Regions from separate parts of the Faecalimicrobium sp. JNUCC 81 genome, predicted to be linked through region 1. Evidence: riboswitches for the same ligand, from Rfam matches in the RefSeq annotation. Region 1 holds a riboswitch; each other region holds the start of a gene.
The links. A riboswitch is a leader RNA that binds a small molecule or an ion and turns the genes downstream of it on or off. The one in region 1 is predicted to bind cobalamin.

Region 1 (5,546 bases):
AGTTTTTAAACTTTTATTAAATTAATTTAGGAGTAATTAATTTTATAAAATGTTTTATCCCCCAGATAAAAGAACTTCTTTATATATATAAAAAGTCAATTTTACAAAGTGGGGAGTGTGAAATAAAGTGTCAAATATATCAATTTTGATATGTGATGCTCAAGAGTCAGTGCATGACACAATGGGAAAATATTTAAAATTAGAGGGGATGAACTATGTATCTGCATATGATGGAGCAGAAACATTATACAAAGCAAATATGATTAAGCCTAATTTAATATTATTAGACTTGATGATGCAAAATATGTCAGGTACTGATGTGTGCAGAGAGATTCGTAAAAATAGTAATGTACCAATTATTATACTTAGTGAGAAATCAGAAACGATAGATAGGATAATTGGTTTAGAATTAGGAGCAGATGATTATATTGCAAAGCCATTTTCAGAAAGAGAAGTTGTAACACGAATAAAGGCAGTGTTAAGGAGAACAGAAAATATAAAAAAAACAAGCAATTATATAAAATATAAAGATCTTGAAATTAATATAGATAGCTATGAGGTATACATAAAAGGAGAGTTAGTAAAAATTACACCAAAGGAAATAAAAATACTTCATATGCTTGTTTCTAATCCAGATAATATATTAAATAGAGAGCATATATTATCTGAAGTTTGGGGGTATGACTATCTTGGAGATACTAGAGTTGTAGATACTCAAATTAAAAGACTTAGGAAAAAGCTTAAACAATATGATTTAAGTTGGAAAATTAAATCAATATATGGAGTTGGATATAAGCTTGCAACATCTTAATAAAAATATATCTGGAGATATATATGTGATAAATAAATTAAAAAGAGAGCTATTTAATAAATTAAATAGCTCTCTTTTTTCGTTTATTTATATGAATTATAGCGAGTACTAAGTCAGTTTTAGATAAATACTTTAGTATATTTTGTAATATTTTATAAAATGTACTATTTATGACACAATTACAACGCAATTATGACACAATTAAAACAATTCACAGATATATAATAATAGTATAGAAAAATTTTTAAAAGTATGTTTTACATAGATTAACTAAAAAAATTATAAGTTATTAATTCAATAAATTATTCAAAATAAAAAGTAAGTATAAATGGTAAAGGTGTAATTATTACTTAATAGGGAATTTGGTTAGATGCCAAAGCTGCCCCAGTAACTGTATTCGATGACGAATTAGCAATACCACTGTGAAAAACGGGAAGGTGCTAAAGAGGATGAATCGTAAGCCAGGAGACCTACCTATACCAAATATATCTTTCTGGGGAGAGATTTTAGAAAATGTAGTATTTTGTTTATATACTACATTAGAATAGCCCTTTCTAGATAGATATTTGTAATAAATATCTATTTTTTTATGCAATAGTTAAAAAAATAGTAGCTATATGCTGATTAATAACTAGTAATTTAAAAGATTATTTAAAATAAGAGGAGGAGATAGTTCTATAAATTTAATTAGGAAAATAAAGCAATTAAATGAGGGGGGAGAAGGAAGTGAGAAATAAGATAGCTAAAAAAATAACTACATTATTAATGACAATAGCTATATGTTTAGTAAGTATACCGATATCTTTTGCAGATTCTCCGAAGGGATATGTGACTATATCTGTAGAGAAATTTACTTTAGGTCAAGGGTACATAAAAGATCCAGTTAAAGTGCCATTTTATGAGGGACAGAGTGTAGCACATTTAATAGATAAATTATTAGGTGGCAAAGATAATTACACAAATACTGGTAGTATAGGAGATACTTCAGGAACTGTAGAAACAGGATTTTATTTAGCAAGTGTAAAAGATGGTTTTGATGGATCTGAAAAAACAAATATACCTAAATACATACTAGATGAAATAGAAAAGGATGGTAACAGTGTTGAATATGAAAGATCAGAACCAGAATTTTTAGGTGAATTTGATTATACCAATATGTCAGGGTGGATGTATTGTGTAAATAACTGGTTCCCAAACTATGGAAGTTCTGTATGTTGGCCTAAAGATGGAGATGTTATAAGATGGCAATTCACTACATATGGATATGGAATGGATATTGGTGCAAATGGATTTGGAGCAGGAAAACCATATGTTGATATAGCTAATAAAGACTTACTTACAAAAGAAGTAGCAGAAATAAACAGTTCATCAGATAAATCTAAAATTCTTTCAAATACTCAAGTTAAAAATGCATATGATAAGGCATATAAAGTTCTTGAAAAAGTAGATTCATCTCAAATAGAAGTAAATAATTCGTTAGAACAACTTAATGATGCTTTAAATGCAGATCCAGAACCACCAGTTACTCCAGACATAAAACCACCAGTAAGACCAAACCCACCAGAGGTTAAGCCTGAGGAAGTAAAAGAAGAAAAAATAATTGGAAATACAAGATATGAAACAGCAGTTAAGGTATCAAAGAGTGGATGGGATAGTGCCAATAACGTAGTAATAGTAAATGGAGATAAATTACCAGATGCACTAGCTGCTACACCATTTGCAAAACAAAAAGATGCACCTATTTTATTGACAAATACAGATAAATTAAATAAAGAAACAAAAGCAGAATTAGAAAGATTACAAGCTAAAAATGCTTTTATAATAGGTGGAGAAAACGTTGTATCTAAAGCTGTCAAAAGCGAATTAGAAAAAATGGGAATAAAAGTAGATAGAATATCAGGAAGTACAAGATTTGAAACATCATTAGAAATAGCTAAAAAGATATCTAATGTATCTGAAATAGCAGTAGTAAATGGAGAAAAAGGACTTTCAGATGCAACTTCAATAGCAGCAGTAGCGGCTAATAAAAATATGCCAATAGTTCTTATGCCGAACAAAGGGACAAACATATATGATCAATTTATTAAAGATAATAATATACAAAAAACATATATAATAGGGCAAACGGGAGTTATATCAACTGAAATAGAAAGTAAACTACCAAATAGTGAAAGAATTGGTGGATTAGACAGAAATGAAACTAATGCTAAGATAATAGAGAAATTCTATACAAGTAGTAAATTAGACAATATGTTTGTATGTAAAAATGGAAGTATTAAGCAAGATCAATTAATAGATGCATTATCAGTTGGTGTATTAGCTGCAAAAGAAAATTCACCAGTTGTTATTGTAGGAAATAGTCTAAGTGAGTATCAAAAAAATGTTCTAAAAAATAAAGAAGTTAAAAAAATGACACAAATTGGAGGAGGATGTGAAAAAGCATTTGAAGATATAAAAGGTTTATATAAGAAATAGGATATAGAAGATTAGATAAGGAGGAAAAAGTAGTGAAAAAGAAAAATATATTTCTAAAATCAGTACTTTCTATGGTGATTTCATTAAGTATATTCCTAGGAAGTATACCGATCTCTTTTGCACAAGAAGCAAAAATGAATACCGAACCTAAGGGACATGTAATTGTATCTGTTGAAAAATTTACCTTAGGGTTAGGGTACATAAAAGATCCAGTCAAAGTTCCTTTTTATGAAGGTGACAATAATGCAGACATACTAACGCGATTGTTGGGGTCTGGAAATTATAAAAATATGGGAGATATTGAATCTTCATTTTATTTATCTAAAGTAAAAGATAATGATACAAGGACTCCTAATGTACCACAGTATATACTTGATAAATGTGGAGAAATAGGAGAAAGAGAAGAGGCAAACTGGTTAGGAGAATTTGATTATACGTTTATGTCAGGATGGATGTATGCTGTAAATAATAGTTTCCCAAATGTTGGAGCATCTGGTTGTATTCCAAAAGACGGAGATGTAATAAGATGGCAATTTACTACTTATGGATATGGGGCTGACATCGGTGGAGATGGATTTGGAGCAGGAGAGCCTTTTGTTAAAATAGCAAACAAAGATAGCCTGACTAGAGAAGTAGCTGAAATAAATAGTGCACCTAATAAAGCTGAGTTGTTAGATAAAAAAGAAGTGAAAGATGCTTATGATAATGCATATAAAGTACTTGAAGTTGTAGATATAGCTCAAAGTAAAGTAGATGTAGCATTAAAAGAGCTTAAGGAAGCTTTAAAATAGACTGTATCAAGGGGGATAATAAAGTGAAAAAGAAAAATAGATTTTTAAAAATAGTAATTTCTATGGTTCTTTCATTGAGTATATTCTTAGGGAATATACCAATGTCTTTTGCACAGATTTTACAAAGTAACATAGATGTGGTTTTACCTAGTGTATCTATTAAAGATGCCATAAATAAAACTGGAGAATATATGTATAAAAATACTCCAGATCCTAAGATAGGTACTATAGGCGGAGAATGGACAATACTTTCACTAGCAAGAAGTGGATATAATGTGCCAAAAGAGTATTATGATAAATATTACGAAAATGTAGTCAATGAATTAACAGCGAAAAATGGTAATTTACACAGCGTAAAATATACAGAATACTCAAGAGTTATATTAGGATTAACATCTATAGGTAAAGATGTTACTAATGTTGGAGGATATAATCTTTTAGAAAAACTTGCAGATTTTAATAAAGTAATAAGACAAGGAATAAATGGACCAATATTTGCTCTTATAGCATTAGATACAAACAACTATGAAATACCAACTGTTGAGGGTGTTAAAAAACAAACTACAAGAGATAATCTTATTGAATATATATTAAGTAAAGAAATAACTCAAGATGATGGAACAATAGGTGGATGGGCTCTTAGTGGAAATACACCAGATCCAGATATAACAGCTATGGCACTTCAATCATTAGCAAAATATAAAGACCAAGAAAAGGTAAAGCCTTATATAGATAGAGCACTTGATATATTATCTAATATCCAACTTGCAAATGGTGGATATGATAGTTGGGGAAGTCTAAACTCTGAGAGTATAGCACAAGTAATAGTAGCTCTTACTGCTCTTGGAATAGACCCTAAAACAGATTCTAGATTTATAAAAGGTGATGGAAACTGGGTAATACCTGCGATAATGGAATTTTACGTAGAAGGTGGAGGATTTAAACACACACTAGATGGAACTGTCAACGCAATGGCTACAGATCAAGGAGCATACGCACTTGTTGCATATAATAGATTTGTAGAAGGTAAAAACAGTCTTTATAATATGACAGATGAATTTAGTGAAATACCAAAAGTACTATATGTAGATAAAATAGATAAATCTGTAGAAAATACAGTAAATTACTATAAAGGATTAAATCATGTATTATCTTGGTGGGATATGTTAGCTCTTACATCAGCAGGAGAAGATATAATAAAATCATCATATAAGCTGCCTGAATGGACATCAAATATAATAACTACAAATACATCAGTAACAAGTGATGCAGGATACTTATTAGGATTAGTTTCAAGAGGAGAAAATCCAAATAGTTATACTGATAAAAAAGTAAACTTGAGCAAAATATTAGCAGACAAGCAAGATAAAAATGGAAACTTACCAGGAGGAGTGAATTCTCAAATTTGGGGGATGATAGCTCTAGAAGTAACTGATGAATATTATGATAGAGAAAAAGCATTAGATTCA
Region 2 (5,546 bases), 380 kb from region 1:
TTTGAGATTTCATATCTGATATTAAGGTTTGTCCTTTATCTTGCACTCCTAATATATCAGATATAAATTCTATATCTTTATATATTCCGTCTATACTATCACTGCTTGGTATATAAACAACTGGAATGCCTGACTCACTTATAACTTTAAATGGATCTTCACTTGAGCCTGTCTTATTATGCCCAGATGCTATTATTATGTCTGGTTCTAACCCTATTATTGTTTCTGCATCTGGACTTGAAAAATCTATTTTTGCTAAATCCTTATTAACACCTTTAACATCACTTGAATATTTATCTATTGCAACTAATTTATCACTTAATCCAAGGTCTACTATTACTTCTGTATTTGATGGTGCTGTTGAAATTATTTTGTCTATTTTTTTAGGTATATTTACCTTTGTTCCTTCTCTGTCTGTAACTTCTTTTTTATTATCAGTGCTACATCCAACCATAATAAACATCATAAATACCATTAAAATTGATAAAAACTTTTTTTTCATTTGTTCTCTCCTTAACTTTTAACTCTCTTACTTATAGTTTCTACTTATAAATTCTGTTTCTTCTAAACCATTATCTTTATTAAACTTAAGTGCTAGTACAAAGAAATATCCTGAAAAAAGATTTGTAAAATCAAATAACAAATCATCTACCTTATTTCCTTGTTCCTGATATCTACTTAATAGCCTAACTAATGATTTACATTTACTTCTTATAACATGGCAATATCCTGCTTCGGTGCATCCTTGTGGAAGTATAAATTTATTAAATCTGTCTTTTACTTCTTCTTGAATCTCTAAAAATCTTTTTTCTAGCCATATTAATTCTTCTTGTGTAACTGTAGTCTTTGTTCTTATTGATGGATTTATATGATACATCAATTCATTTATTTTACTAAGTTCATCTTTCATATCGTCATCTGTTATAAATGATCTTAAAAGACCTATAATACTTGAAATTTCATCTGTTAAAATCTCAAAATCACATCTTAAATCTAAAGACTTGTCATATAAGAAAGGGTATGCTAAATATTTGCTCATTTTATTCCTCCTTTCTCAATTTAAATTAAGTAAGATGCTAAATATATTAAGTTTTTATTATTATATTTGCATCTAACACCTTACCCTCAGCAGATATTAGTATATATTAGGCAGTTCTCCCGACTTAACTTCATCCTACGATCTAGCCTTCCCGAAAAATTCAGTGGCATTTAAGATTTCGTCCATATCACGGTTACTGGGGTAGTTTGGAAACCTCATCCAATTCTCTTTTAAGTAATACACCTAATACTTTATATAATTATTTTATAAGACCTACTAGCTTAATACAAGCAATAAGTTTTCTAATAATAATATCTATCAATATAATTATTTATTTTTATTATTTAAATGATTTCCAATGTATTTTATGCTATCATTTATTTTAAGAAGTACCTTTCCATATTTACCCTAAAATTAAAATATAAACCAAAAATAAAGCAGGCAAAATTCACCTACTTTATTTTATAAATTAATAAAAATGTTTTAATTGTTTTAATCTACTTGGATGTCTTAGTTTTCTTATTGCTTTTGCTTCAATTTGTCTTATACGTTCTCTTGTTACTCCAAATACTTTTCCTATTTCCTCTAATGTTTTTGGAGTATCATCATCTAATCCAAATCTCATTCTAAGTACCTTTTGTTCTTGGTCACCAAGTCCTGTTAATAATTCCTCTATTTTTTCCCTTAAGTTCTTTTGCTCTACTTCATGAATTACTACATCTGCAAAATTAGCATCTGATGGTATAAATTCAACTAAACTACTATCTTCGTCTTCTTTTATAGGCGTATCTAATGATACTATATTTTTATCCCTCTTTAATATATCTATAACCTTTTGAACATCAAGGTCACATACTTCTGCTATTTCATCTAAGCTAGGTTCTCTTTGAAGTACATTTGAAAGTTCTTGTTTTTTTCTTTTTACAAAGTTTATTCTTTGATGAAGATGAACAGGTATTCTTATAGTATTTTCACAGTCATCTATGTATCTTGTTATGCTTTGTTTTATCCACCATGTAGCATAAGTACTAAATTTATATCCTTTTTTATAATCGTATTTATCAACAGCTTTTATAAGTCCAATGTTACCTGCTTGAATTAAATCAAGCATATCTACACTCTCTTTTCTGTATTTCTTAGCAATACTTACAACTAACCTATAGTTTGCATTTATAAACTGCTCCTTAGCTTCAGGTGAAGAGTTAATTATTGCTTTTGCTAATTCAACTTCCTCTACTGCAGACAACATTTTGTACTCTTCAATTTCTTTCAAGTACATTTTCATCGCATTCGATGTATTTGATGAATCCCCATAAATATAGTTTTCATAAGTATGTTCTCTTTTAGCCCCCATAATCTAACCCCTTCTATCCATATAGTTTGTTAATTGAAATGGTAAAGTGTCTTTAGCTTCAGTTATTTTTATAATATGATTTGTATTATAAAAAAATTCCATTCAATTTAACTAAAATGTCAATAAATTTATTTATCTAATATTCTACTTCAGACTTCAAATTTCCTTCTTTTTTGTATTATTTTTTTACAGAAAAAAAGACCACACAATATGCAGTCTTTTTTTCTCGAACGACGTTATAAATCCCTTATTAATAAATCCTTCCAGCGTTTGCCCCAACACTTACGGTTTTATATAGAATTTTTAACCATTTAATAATAACATCATTAAAAAGTATAGTCAAGTTCGTATATTATATGTATATATTATTCATGATGACAACCACAGTCAGAACCGTGCCCATGTCCTCCACAGCATTCATGATCATGTCCGTGGTCGTGTCCATGCCCTCCACAACATTCATGATCATGTCCGTGGTCATGTCCATGTCCTCCACAACATTCATGATCATGTCCGTGGTCATGATTATGCTCACCTTCTTGTGATAATTCTTCCATCTTAAAGAATTCTTCTACCATAGTATCATATGTTGGAAGTGAAGCTTCTGTATCATATTCTTCTCCTGTCCAATCAGCATACATCATAGCATCTCCATTAGTTAAAACTAATCTTCCTGCCATAGTTATATTATCTACATCTTCTAAGAAGTCTACTTGTTTTTGTACGACTTCTCCTTCTAATCTTATATCTTCATCTAAACATTGTATTATCATAACTGGCGCATAGTAATCTTCTTTATCTTTAACATTAACTACTACATCTAGTACACCTTCTGCACCTTCTTCAAATTCTGATAAAGCTACATCTGTATCTATCATATCATGCGGAACTAATAAGTCCTCCATTAAATATTTTATAACTCTTTCTTTGACTAATTCTTTTGACATATCTTTTGTTCTCCTTTCAGTTTATGGTCATATACCCAAACTTTTCCTTATTATAGTATAATACATTTATTAAATTTTCAATCTCTTCATAAAAATATTTACAAATATAATTTATTTATACCCTTTTTACCCTCATTTAATGTTAATTTTCATATAAATATTCTTTTTTTAATAAATTTTCAAACTTTTTTATCCCAGTATATAACTAACTTTCAGTATGATTTCTAACCTTTTGGCATATCTTTACAGTCAAAATTCGACATTTTTTGTGTTATCATAGTTTCACAGGGGGCAACCCCTACACTAAAGGTTACAAATCAGTAACATTTTTACAAAATTCAAATAAAGAGGTGTTTTACAATGACAAAAAATATATCAACAAAACTAAAAACTTTATTAACTTTAGGGGTAGTAACTGTAGCAACAGCTTCTAGTATCGTTCCTGTAAGTGCTTTATCTCATAAGGGATATACAAAATTAAATAATAAAAGTGTAGTATATTTATATATAAACGGTGTTAAATACAAATTACCAACAAATCCAAACTGTCCTATAAAGCCAGAACTTAAGCCAGAAGATAATAACTCAGGTTCTACTAACAAGCCTGAAGCTAAGCCTGAAAATAATAACAATAATAACTCAGGTTCTACTAATAAACCTGAAGCTAAGCCTGAAGATAATAACAATAATAACTCAGGTTCTACTAATAAACCTGAAGCTAAACCTGAAAATAATAACAATAATAACTCAGGTTCTACAACTGGACAATTCGCAGCTTATCAAAAAGAAGTTGTTGATTTAGTAAATGTTGAAAGAACTAAAAGAGGATTAAGCCCACTTACACTTGACTCTAAGGTTTCAGATGTAGCTACAAAGAAATCTCAAGATATGATAAATAAAAACTACTTTGACCATAACTCTCCAACTTACGGTTCTCCATTTGATATGATGAAGCAATTTGGAGTAAGCTATAGAGCAGCTGGAGAAAATATAGCAATGGGACAAAGAAGTCCTAAAGAAGTTGTAACTGCTTGGATGAATTCTGAAGGTCACAGAAAAAATATCTTAAATTCTAGCTTTACAAAAATAGGTGTTGGTGTTGCTCAAAAGAGTAATGGTACACTATACTGGACTCAAATGTTTATAGGGTAATATAAAAAACTTCTAAACATATAAAATCCCCTAGGATATACATCCTAAGGGATTTTTTTAGATACTTAAATTTAAATATATATCTGAAAATTCTACTTTAATATTTTCTATATATTTAGATGAGTGATTTTCATCGTTTATATATGTATCTTCTTTTACTAAAACATTTGGTATTTTTACAGTAAATTTAGTATATTCTCCCAGTTTACTTTCAACTTCAATTTTGCCACTATGCAAATCAACTAATGACTTTACTAGTGATAATCCTATTCCGCTACCTTCACTTACTTTAGTCATTCTATTATTTGCCTGTTTAAATTTTTCAAAAACTTCTCCTAATTTATCATTAGGTATACCTATTCCACTATCTTTTACTTCTATTTCTACAAACTTATCATTACAATCTATGTTAACTTCTATCAGTCCATTTTTCTTATTAAACTTAATTGCATTTGAAATCAAGTTCAGTATTATTCTTTCCATTTTATCTAAATCAAAAGCAACTATATGCTCTTCTATCATTGTATCAAATATCATAGTTATACTATTTTGATTTGCAAATTCTACTACTGAATCAAAAATATTTTCTACGTAATTTATAATATCATAGTTTTTAGGGGTATATTCTATGCTTCCAACATCTAATCTAGTTGAATCTATTAAATTATTTACAAGCTTTAATAATCTATATCCATTTTGTCTTATAATATTTATGTATTTTTCATATCCTTTAATACTACTATAATTTTCTTCATTATCTTTACATTGTTCTAATTTCATGTCTAACAGTTGTATTGAGCTAAATATTAGGTTAAGAGGTGTTCTAAATTCATGGGATAGGTTAGCAAAAAACTCCATCCTAAGTCTTTCAAATTCAACTTCTGCTTCTTTTCTATGTGAAATATCTCTGCATATACCTAATATTCCACCTACCATTCCATTTTCATCTATAAAAGGAACTTTAATTGTCTCTGTATAAACTTTACTTCCATCTTGTAAAACTTCCACACCTTCACTTATAATTTTTCTTTTTGCACTACATACTTTGGCATCT
Region 3 (5,546 bases), 1.8 Mb from region 1:
GAAGTAAAGCGTATAAAGATATTATCTCTGGGTTTAGTAAGATATACAATGAAGATATATTACAAAAGATTAAATATGCAAATGTATTAGAAGGAATGGGTAAGCATCCGGTAGTAGATGGGCTTACACGAAGAATAATGAACAGCATTAAAGAGATAGATGTAAATAAAAATATAGTAGATATTTTACAAGACATAGATAAAGTATATTTAATGTATTTTGAACAGATATTGCAAGGTGAAGATATTAATAAAGAATATAATTATAAAACTAAAGATAATATAAATTTTGATACATTTTCAGATTTTATGTATGAAGAACTTTATAACAATGAAAAAAATTTTATAGAAAATGAAATACAAGAATTATCATCTTCTATATTAGTTGAAAGCATAGGTGAAATGTATATAAAAGAATCTTCAAACTCAGCCAATAGAGTTATATATGTAGATGAAGAAATGGTTAATAAAATATATGAGAAAATAGAACATTACTATGGAAAATCATATAAAAATAAATCAGAGATAAAAAAGATAGAAAGTAAAAATTGTAGAGGTGTCCATGAGGGATGTAGAATTCATTTTACAGATGGAGTTTTAAGAAGTGAATGTAGTAATGTTGCTCAGATAAAATATGCTACAAGACAAAAAGAAAATAATATAAGTAAATTTAGAGATAAGGTTAAAATTCATAGAAGAAATATAGCCAAATTAAAGGATAGCTTATCAAGAATATTAATAGAAGAGAGTGAAAGTAGCAGAGTATATTCAGATTGTGGAACGGTATATGCTTCTAGAGCATGGAGAGCATCTAGGAGTAATAATAATAAAATATTTTATAAGGATATAGTTAGCGAAAAAGGAAAGTATGTAATAGATATATTATTAGATGCTAGTGGATCTCAAAGCAGGAATCAAGCTAATGTTGCAACTCAAGGATATATAATAGCAAGAGCACTAACTATGGTTGGTATACCAAATAGGGTAATGGGTTTTTCTAGCTTTATGGATTATACAATACTAAAACGATTTAAAGACTATGAAGATTCAATAGATAGTAGTGAAAATATATTTGAGTACTTCTGTGCAGGTAATAATAGAGACGGGTTAGCCATAAAATCTACATGTGATGGATTATTAGAAAGAGGCGAAGAAAATAAAATACTTATAGTTCTAAGTGATGGAAAACCTAATGACGTTAAAATCGGTAAGGATAGAGAAAGAACTATAAGAGGAGAAATGTCTTATAAAGGCAATGTAGGAGTATTAGACAGTGCAAAAGAAGTAAGAATTGCTAGGCAAAAAAGAATTTTGGTATTAGGGGTATTTACAGGTAAGGAAAGTGAACTAGGTTCAGAAAGATTAATATATGGAAAAGATTTTATATACACAAAAAATATAGATCGATTTTCTGATATAGTATCAATGTATTTAAAGAAAATTATTAGGGATTAATAAAAATAGCATATAAAAATTATATTTAGCATAAATTTAAGTAAAATATAATTTCTTATAAAAATAAAAAATTTGTAAAAAATTTGAAAAATAAGAAGGAATATAAAAATATATATAGAATATATTATATAAATGATTAGCCAATAATTTAACAAAGTGTATATATGTGTAATATATAATATGTAATTATAAAAAATAATATAAAATATTATAGGTTCTTGAAGAAAGATTAATAGGGAAAGAGGTTAAAGTCCTCTGCAGCCCCCGCTACTGTAAAGCTAACGAAACTTAAACTTAAGCCACTGTGATTATCATGGGAAGGCTAAGGAGTAGGATGATGCTAAGCCAGGAGACCTGCCTAATAATATTTAAGTAATTTCTTCGGGGAGGGAGAAAGTTTCTTGAAAGTATACAATATTAGTATTGTTAAAAGAAGCCTAACTCAACCGTTAGGCTTTTTTCTATTGGAAATATAATTCCTTCTAGGGTGAAATAAGCTTAAATGCATATGATCAGATAAAATAACAATTTATATGGCGAATCATTAAGTAAATAGCTAAAGAAAGAAGGGGAAATTATGAAAAAACTAAAGCTAATATTAGCATCAGCATTTCTTTTAATCGTATTAAACCCGATTAACTCTAATGCAATGCACATAATGGAAGGATTTTTGCCAATGAAGTGGTCCATTATGTGGAGTGTAATATTCATACCATTTTTATTAATAGGATTAAAATCTATAAACAAAGTAATTAAAGAAGAGCCTAAGAAAAAAGTACTTTTAGCTCTATGTGGAGCATTTGTATTTGTACTTTCAGCTTTAAAAATACCATCATTAACAGGAAGCTGTTCACACCCAACAGGAGTTGGTTTAGGAGCAATATTATTTGGACCAAGTGTAATGGTTGTATTAGGTACAATAGTACTATTATTCCAGGCACTACTCCTAGCTCATGGTGGACTTACAACTTTAGGAGCGAATGCATTTTCTATGGCAATAGTAGGTCCTATAGTATCATTTTTATTATATAGATTCTTAAAGAAGAGAAATGTAAAAACTGGAACTAATGTATTTATAAGTGTTGCACTTGGAGATTTAGCTACATATACAATAACTGCTATACAATTAGCGGTAGCATTCCCTGATCCTTCAGGTGGGATAATGGCATCAGCTACTAAATTTTTAGGAGTTTTCTTTATGACTCAAATACCAATAGCAATAGCAGAAGGTATATTAAGTACTATAATGTATAATTTAATAACTGCAAAAGAAGGGAAAGGAGTTGATTATGATGAATACAAATGCGAAATCAGTGAATAAAACTAATTGGCTATTGCTTTTATTAGCAGTAGTGCTTATTATAACTCCTCTAATACTAAACTCAGGAGCTGAATACGGTGGAGCAGATGGAGAAGCAGAAGACCTAATAGGTCAAATAAATCCAGGATATGAGCCATGGTTTAATAGTCTATATGAGCCACCAAGTGGAGAAATAGAAAGTTTATTATTTTCAACGCAAGCAGCATTAGGAGCAGGAGTGATAGGTTACTACTTAGGTAGCAGAAGGAGAAAATAAATATGCTTTTAATTGATAAATATGCATATACAAATAAATTAAGTAATATAAATCCAAAAATAAAGGTTGGTATAGGGACAATTTTTTTAATTGTCTCTATGCTAACACATAGTATATTAATACTATCAAGTATAATGATATTAATGAGTTTATCTATTGTTTGCATTGCTAAAATAGATTTAAAAAGTTACTTGAAGCTACTTAAAATACCGATTTACTTTTTATTTATGGGAATAATAATTAATTTAATAAATATATCATTTAATCATGAAAATTTACTATATAGTTTTAAGATTTTTAATTTATATATAGGAGTATCAAGTCAATCTTTAAATACATCATTATATTTGTTGTTTAGATCAATGTCTTGCTTAATGTGTGTATACTTTTTTGTTCTTACAACACCTTTTAATCAATTACTATTTTTATTAAAAAGTCTTCATATATCAGATACAATAATAGAGCTATCAATGCTTACATATAGATTTATATTTATATTTTTAGAAGAAGTTTCAGATATTAGAAAATCTCAGGAATTAAGATTTGGATACATAAATTTAAAGACATCATATAAATCGATTGGACTTCTTGGAAATTTATTATACAAAAGAATGATGAAAAGATACGAAGACATGTCTATATCTCTAGATATGAAACTGTATGATGGAAAATTTCAGATAGTAGGGGATGAAAATGTTTACGATTAATAACTTAACATACAATTACGAAAAAAATTCAAAAGCACTATCAAATATTAATATGAATTTTTCAAAAGGAAATATAATAGGAATAATAGGATCAAATGGATCTGGTAAATCGACTTTATTTATGAACTTAATGGGGATTTTAAAACCAACATCTGGAGAAATTTTATTGGATGGAAAAAAATTAAAGCATGATAAAAAAAGCTTATACAATCTTAGAAAAGATGTTGGCATAGTGTTTCAAGATCCAGAAAAACAAATATTTTACTCAAGAGTATATGACGATTTAGCTTTTGCTTTAAGAAATATTGGTACAGAAGAAACAATTATAAAAGAGAAAATAAGAAGAGCTTTAATAGCCGTTAATGGAATAGATTTTATAAATAAACCAGTTCACTTTTTAAGCTATGGACAAAAAAAGAGAGTAGCAATAGCATCAGTAATAGCTATGGAAAATAAAATGGTTTTATTAGATGAGCCAACAGCAGGATTAGACCCAATAAGTACAAAGCATATAGTAGAAATAATTAAAAATTTAAAAGATAGAAATGTGAAGGTAGTTATATCAAGTCACGATATGAATTTAATTTATGAAATATGTGACTATGTATATATTTTAGATAAAGGAAAAATTACTCAAGAAGGAATTACAGAAGATGTATTTACTAATGAAGATAATATAATTAAGGCAGGTCTAGAATTACCTTGGTTAGTAAAAGTACATAAAAATATGGAAATTCCATTATTTAAAAATGAAGAGTTGTTGTATGAGTATTGGAAAAAATCAGTACTCAATAATTAATTAGCCCTAAACCTATTTAAATATAAATTAAATAATGATTGCCTATGTTTTGATAAACCTTAGTAGAAAAATACTAAGGTTTATTTTTTTGTGCATTTACAACTGTAAAGACAGATGTTAAAATCATGATGATGACTTAAATATTTTAAGGGGGATAAAATATGGGAAAATTAAGAAAGTATTTTACAGTTATTACTATGTCAATTATATTATTAGTAAATATTGTTGGGTGTAGCTCTACAAAAAAAGAGGAAGAATTAAAATCTGATAAAAAGGATGATTTTTCAGTAGGTATAGTATTGGGAGAAGGAGGAGCTAATGATCAATCATTTAATCAATCATCATTAGAAGGTTTAGAAAAAGCTAAGAAGGAATTAGGAATAAAAGGTACATATTTAGAGTCTACTCAAGATGCGGATTATGCTCCAAATATAGAAACATTTATAGACCAAGATGTAGATTTAATAATAGGGGTAGGATATACAACTGCAGAATCAATGCTAAATGCGGCTAATCTTTATCCTGAAAAGAAATTTGTAATAATAGACCATAATTATGAGGAAGATGGACAAGAAATACCTAAAAATATGATATGTGCAACTTTTGATGAAAGAGAAGCATCATATTTAGTGGGTATAATTGCAGCTAAAATGAGTGAAACCAAAAAAGTTGGATTTATAGGAGGTATGAAAATACCAAATATAACTAGATTTGAAGAAGGGTTTATATCTGGTGTTAAAGCAGTTAATACTGATGTTGATGTATTATCACAATATGCAAACTCATTTGATGATGCAAGTTTAGGAAAATCAATAGCAAGTCAAATGTACTCAAAAGGAGTAGATATAATTTTTTCAGCGGCTGGTGGAGTTGGTACAGGAGCAATAGAAGCAGCTAGAGAAAAAGACAAATTTGCAATAGGGGTTGATATGGATCAAAATAATTTAGCTCCAGACCATGTAATAACATCTGCAATGAAAAGAGTAGATATAGGTGTTTTAGACATTAT
Region 4 (5,546 bases), 1.0 Mb from region 1:
AAGTATATTAATTAAACCAGTTTCACTGTCTTCATTGACTATTGCATCAACTTCGTATACTGCTTTTATTAATTCTTTAGTCAATACTTCTTTTGGAGTTCCGTATTTGACTATTTCTCCATTTTTTAATACATATATCTTATCACAGTACATAGCTGCAATATTTAAGTCATGTATTGCTGCTACTACTTCTATATTTAAATTTTTAACTATATCCATTAATTGTAATTGATATTTTATATCTAGGTGGTTAGTTGGTTCGTCTAATATTAAACATGATGTTTTTTGAGCTAAAGCTCTTGCTAATATTATACGTTGTTGCTCCCCTCCAGATAGAGTAGAAAATATTCTATCCTTAAAATCTAACATATTTACCTTATCTAAAGATTTATACATAATTTTATAATCATCTTCAGTATCTCTTTCCATCATTTTTTTGTGAGGAGATCTCCCCATTAATACTATATCTTTTACAGTAAAATCAAAATCATAATAATTATGCTGAGAAACAACCGCCATTTTTTTAGCAGTATCTTTTATAGATAGCTTATCTATATTTACTTCATCTAATTTTATAGTTCCGCCATGTGGTTTTAATGTTCTATAAATACATTTTAAAAATGTTGATTTTCCACTTCCATTTGGCCCTATTATTCCTACAAATTCTTTATTATCTACATCTATATTAATATTCGTTAAAATATCTATATCACCTATTTTAGCATTAACTCCATATGTTTTTATATGCATTAATTTTTCCCTCCAAATCCGTAAGCATTTCTTATCATTAACCAAATAAAACATGGAGCTCCTATTATAGAAGTTAATATACCTATTGGGATTTCAGTTCCTTTTATTATTATTCTAGATAATACATCTGCCCATATTAAAAATATTGCTCCTAATATTGCAGCTATAGGTATTATCTTCTTGTGGTCTGTTCCAAATATCATTCTTACTATATGAGGTATGACAAGGCCTACAAATCCTATCATACCAGATGCATACACTAAAACTCCTATCATCAATGATGTTATTATCAGATACATATGTCTATACTTATGCAAATCAGTTCCTAAAGTAATAGAAACTTCATCTCCTAATAACATTAAGTTTAATGTTCTGTATTGAGTTATAAAAAATATAGTTCCAATTATTATTATAGGTAGTATAAAAATTAACTCTTCCCATTTAGCTCCTGCCAAACTTCCCATAAGCCAAAATGTTATAGTTTTTATTTTACTTGCATCATCCACTATATATACTATAAAGCTCGAAAATGCACTACAAACTGAACTTATTGCTGTTCCTGCTAATAGAAGTTTTATAGAATTTGCTCTTCCTCCAATATTTGATATAACAAGAACTAGTATAGATGCTATAAATGCTCCAATAAAACCAGAAACTCCAATTGCATTACTTCCTAATATTGAACCAACTCCAAACATGACAGCTATTGTAGCTCCTAATGATGCTCCTGATGATACCCCTAATATATAAGGATCTGCTAGTGGATTTTTTACAATAGCTTGCATTACTATTCCCACTACTGATAATCCCATACCTACACATATTGCTAATACAATTCTTGGAAGCCTTATAAGCCACACAACATCATGAATAGCTCCATTACCTAGGATTTCTGATTGTCCAATATTAAATAGTTTATAAAAAATAATATCATATACTTCTTTTATGCTTATATCAACAGAACCAAGTGTAACTGCAAGGCCTACTGATAAAAATAATAGTATTAATAAAAATATAGAAACACCTATATAAATAGGTGTTCCTTTAAATATATTAGAGTTTCCATCTTTAATATAAATTTCTTTTTCCATTATGACTCTCCTAGTTTTTTAAGTCTGGATATAATCCTTTTGCAAAAGTATTTATACCATCAATAGTTCTTATACCACTAGAGTACATATCTCCTAAAGGTATCGCATAAACTCTTTTATTTTTAACTGCATTTAAGCTTTTTAACGCCTTATTTTCTAATATCTTATTTACTTCTTGCTTAGGAACCTTTTCATCTGATCTATCCATGTATACAACAAATATAGAATCTGGATTTAAGTTTATTAAATCTTCTTCATTAATTGCTTTCCCTTGAGGATTTAATAAATTTGCTCCTAATGTTTTTATCATATCTCCACCTAATGAATTCGCTCCATAAGTAATCATTTGATCTTTACCAAACTCAACAATTAAAGTGCTTTGTTTTTCTTTACCTTCTACAGATTTAGATACTTCCTCAACCTTTTTATTTATTTTATTTACCAGCTCTTGAGCTTTATCTTCAACATTAAATATTTTTCCTAAATTTAATATATCTGTTATTTCATTTTCTATTGTTTTTTCATCTTTTACACCACTATTTAAAGACATATATGTATTTATATTGTTCTTGTGCCAATAATCTACTTCACCTAGTCTTTTTTCATCAAATAATGAATACCAACTTAATATAAAATCTGGTTTTTCCATTATTATACTTTCTTTTGATGGTGTAAATTCTTCTAAATATTTCACTTTTTTAAATGCTTCTTTATATTCATCTTTTACATCATGGTCAAGACCTGCTGCTGCAACTATTTTATCTTCTAATCCTAATGCTAACATTGTTTCAATTGAATTTTGATATATAGCTACAACTTTTTCAGGAGCCTTATTAAAAGTTATTTCAACTGGCTCTTTTTTATAATTATAAGTTGTAATAGTTACTGGGTAGTGAGAATCTTTATTTGCTGATTCTTCCACCTTTGAGTTGCTTTTACCTTCATCCTTTTTTTCATTTGTTGGGCTACATCCAACAGCTCCAATTATAAATATGAAGCTTAATAAAAATACCATCATTTGCTTAATTTTTTTCATGTCATCCTCCATTTTGTATCTAAATTATAATTTGTAAAAAATTATAACTGTCTATAGATATAATATAAGGACACTCTCAGTAATGACACTTTATTGATATTTATTTATGTCTTATATCTCTCTTTGTACCGAAGAGTATCGATATTTTAATACTGGCAAGTCTCCTGACTTATAAATCATCGCACTAACTAGCCTTCCCAAATTATAAATTCAGTGACATAGTAAGTTAGCACTCCTTAATTACAGTAGCGGCACTGTGTGGAAATCTCATCCATCTTCCTTTTTAATTCACACTAAAACCAATATTATCCATATATAGTAATAATTTTATTACTTTATATATAATTATAATAGAATTTATGTTTTTTTTCTATATTATTGGGTATTTTAATTAATTATTGTATTTTTATTGAAAACATTGTCAGATTTTTTACGGTTGTAAATTATATTCTTCTGAAGTTAATTTAAACTTTCCTTTTATACCACTTGTAAGATAAACCTTATTATCCTTTGTCACAAAAATAGCTTCTACGTCACTCTTATCATTTACATATTCTAAACCTTTATCAAGCCCCATAGAGAATATCGCTGTCGATAATGCATCACAATATGTAGAATCATCCGATATAATAGAAACACTTTGTAAATTATTTTCTACAGGGTATCCTGTCTTTCTATCTAATATATGGTGATATAGTTTCCCATTATTTACAAAATTTCGTTCATATATTCCTGATGTTACTACTGATTTATTTGCTACATCTAATGCTCCTATGACATCATTTTTAGATTTTTTTCCATCTCTTATTCCTACCTTGTATGGGCTAGAATCAACTTTTTCTCCTATACATAATATGTTTCCACCTATATTTAAAACTGCATGTTTATATCCACTATCTAAAATAATACTTTTTAATTTCTCTCCTACATATCCTTTTGCTATTGCCCCTAAATCAATCATCATACCTTTTTGTTTTAGCATAATAGAGCTTTCTTTTTTATTTAATGATATTTTATCTATATCAACTAAACTCAAAGCATTTTTTATATCTAAATCATCTGGCAAGCTAGCATCTTCAAATCCAATATTCCATAATTTAACTACAGGACCTATTGCTATATCTAAATTTTCATTAGTTTCTTTACTATACTTTATGCCTCGCTCAATTAATTCAAAAGTTTCTTTACTAACGTTTACAAATTCAGTTCCAGCTTTCTCATTTATCTTGTCGACTTCACTTTCTACGTTTTTGTCATTGATAGACATTTTATGATCTACATCTCTTATAGCATTTTCCATTCTTTCAAAAACTTTATCATCTACTTTTTCTTGTGAATATATGCTAATTTTTATATAAGATCCCATAGCGAATACATCCATATCATAGCTACTATATTCTTTTTTCTCACATCCTATAGATAATACTCCTAACAATAATATAACTATTAAATATATTTTTTTCATGCTTCCCTCTCATAATCAATAGTAATACGAAACTATGTGGTTTCGTATTACTATTACTATTATATTTATATATTATACTTAATTTTAAAATGTATAAGTATAGTCAGTGTATCCATCTGATTTTATTGTTACTATATCACCGGAATTTAGCTGATTATATAAATCTATTCCTCCAGAGTAGTTAAACTTATATCCTTTAGTCGGGTTTATCTCTGATGTTTTTTCAATTTCTTCCCCATTTATTTGTACACTAGTTATAGATTCACTCCACCCATTATTAGATGAAGTAAATGTATAACTACCTGTGAACGTATTTTTATTAGATTTTACTTTATTATCAACTAACTGAACATTGTATATATAGTCATTATATCCTTCTGATTTTATAAGTATATTATCATTTATAGATAATGGAACTAATACCGTAACTTGACCATAATCAGCTCTAACTTCTTCATTATTTTTTAATATTTTTCCATTTATACTTACTTCTACATTTTCAGTCCAATTATAGTCTGAATGTGAAAATACAGAATTACCATTATTCTTTTTAGATAACTTTATATTTTCTACTGATTTTTTAGGCACCTTATATGAGTTATCTGCATATAAACTTGATTCTAGAGTTATTTCACTTCCTCCTATTAATTCATTAAATATTATAATTTTATCTTTGTCTAAAATCCAACCATCACTGCTGTATGAATTTGATGCTTTTGTTAAGCTTTTTCCATTAATTTTTATGCTATCAATACTATTTAAATAATCTTTATCATTAGATTTAATTATATTTTTTCTAAACATATCTTTTTCAAATATTATTTCTGGAGCAGGTATTTTTTTTGTATCTACGGTAATTTCTGGCTTAGATTCTTCTTGTTTACCTATTCTTTTATTTATAACAAAATCCTTATAATTATTAGTTTTTATTGTTATTTCATAATTATTTTCCTCATTAAAAACTGTACCTGCTATTTCAATTGAATAGAAATTATCTTTAGATGCAGTATACTCTACATTTTTACCATTTACTAAAATATTTGTTATGTCTTTTCTATACTTTCCATCAGTAACATCTTCTACATCTATTAATACACTTTCATTTTTATTAAATTTATTTGATTCATTTAACTTAACAAAATTAGGTATATCCAGCTTTTCTACACTTTTTATTTCTAATTTTTTAGGAATAAATGATAAGCTA

Region 2: another riboswitch for cobalamin. It lies ahead of JNUCC81_RS12645 (ATP:cob(I)alamin adenosyltransferase); the one in region 1 lies ahead of JNUCC81_RS10635 (cell wall-binding repeat-containing protein).
Region 3: another riboswitch for cobalamin. It lies ahead of JNUCC81_RS01700 (energy-coupling factor ABC transporter permease); the one in region 1 lies ahead of JNUCC81_RS10635 (cell wall-binding repeat-containing protein).
Region 4: another riboswitch for cobalamin. It lies ahead of JNUCC81_RS15655 (ABC transporter substrate-binding protein); the one in region 1 lies ahead of JNUCC81_RS10635 (cell wall-binding repeat-containing protein).

What each region holds. Positions count from the first base shown of each region.
Region 1 covers NZ_CM132203.1:2,142,876-2,148,421, reverse strand. The annotation lists gene JNUCC81_RS10640 (response regulator transcription factor) at 128-811, shown strand; cobalamin riboswitch at 1,130-1,303, shown strand; gene JNUCC81_RS10635 (cell wall-binding repeat-containing protein) at 1,538-3,286, shown strand; gene JNUCC81_RS10630 (DUF4430 domain-containing protein) at 3,319-4,077, shown strand; gene JNUCC81_RS10625 (prenyltransferase/squalene oxidase repeat-containing protein) at 4,101-5,546, shown strand, end outside.
Region 2 covers NZ_CM132203.1:2,521,157-2,526,702, forward strand. The annotation lists gene JNUCC81_RS12640 (ABC transporter substrate-binding protein) at 1-502, opposite strand, end outside; gene JNUCC81_RS12645 (ATP:cob(I)alamin adenosyltransferase) at 530-1,039, opposite strand; cobalamin riboswitch at 1,132-1,301, opposite strand; gene JNUCC81_RS12650 (sigma-70 family RNA polymerase sigma factor) at 1,509-2,393, opposite strand; gene JNUCC81_RS12655 (hypothetical protein) at 2,759-3,340, opposite strand; gene JNUCC81_RS12660 (CAP domain-containing protein) at 3,701-4,492, shown strand; gene JNUCC81_RS12665 (PAS domain-containing sensor histidine kinase) at 4,550-5,546, opposite strand, start outside.
Region 3 covers NZ_CM132203.1:321,872-327,417, forward strand. The annotation lists gene JNUCC81_RS01695 (nitric oxide reductase activation-like protein) at 1-1,454, shown strand, start outside; cobalamin riboswitch at 1,650-1,831, shown strand; gene JNUCC81_RS01700 (energy-coupling factor ABC transporter permease) at 2,032-2,775, shown strand; gene JNUCC81_RS01705 (energy-coupling factor ABC transporter substrate-binding protein) at 2,744-3,031, shown strand; gene cbiQ (cobalt ECF transporter T component CbiQ) at 3,034-3,738, shown strand; gene JNUCC81_RS01715 (energy-coupling factor ABC transporter ATP-binding protein) at 3,725-4,537, shown strand; gene JNUCC81_RS01720 (BMP family lipoprotein) at 4,699-5,546, shown strand, end outside.
Region 4 covers NZ_CM132203.1:3,156,278-3,161,823, forward strand. The annotation lists gene JNUCC81_RS15645 (ABC transporter ATP-binding protein) at 1-750, opposite strand, end outside; gene JNUCC81_RS15650 (FecCD family ABC transporter permease) at 750-1,841, opposite strand; gene JNUCC81_RS15655 (ABC transporter substrate-binding protein) at 1,852-2,877, opposite strand; cobalamin riboswitch at 3,015-3,196, opposite strand; gene JNUCC81_RS15660 (FAD:protein FMN transferase) at 3,308-4,342, opposite strand; gene JNUCC81_RS15665 (hemoblobin-interacting domain-containing protein) at 4,427-5,546, opposite strand, start outside.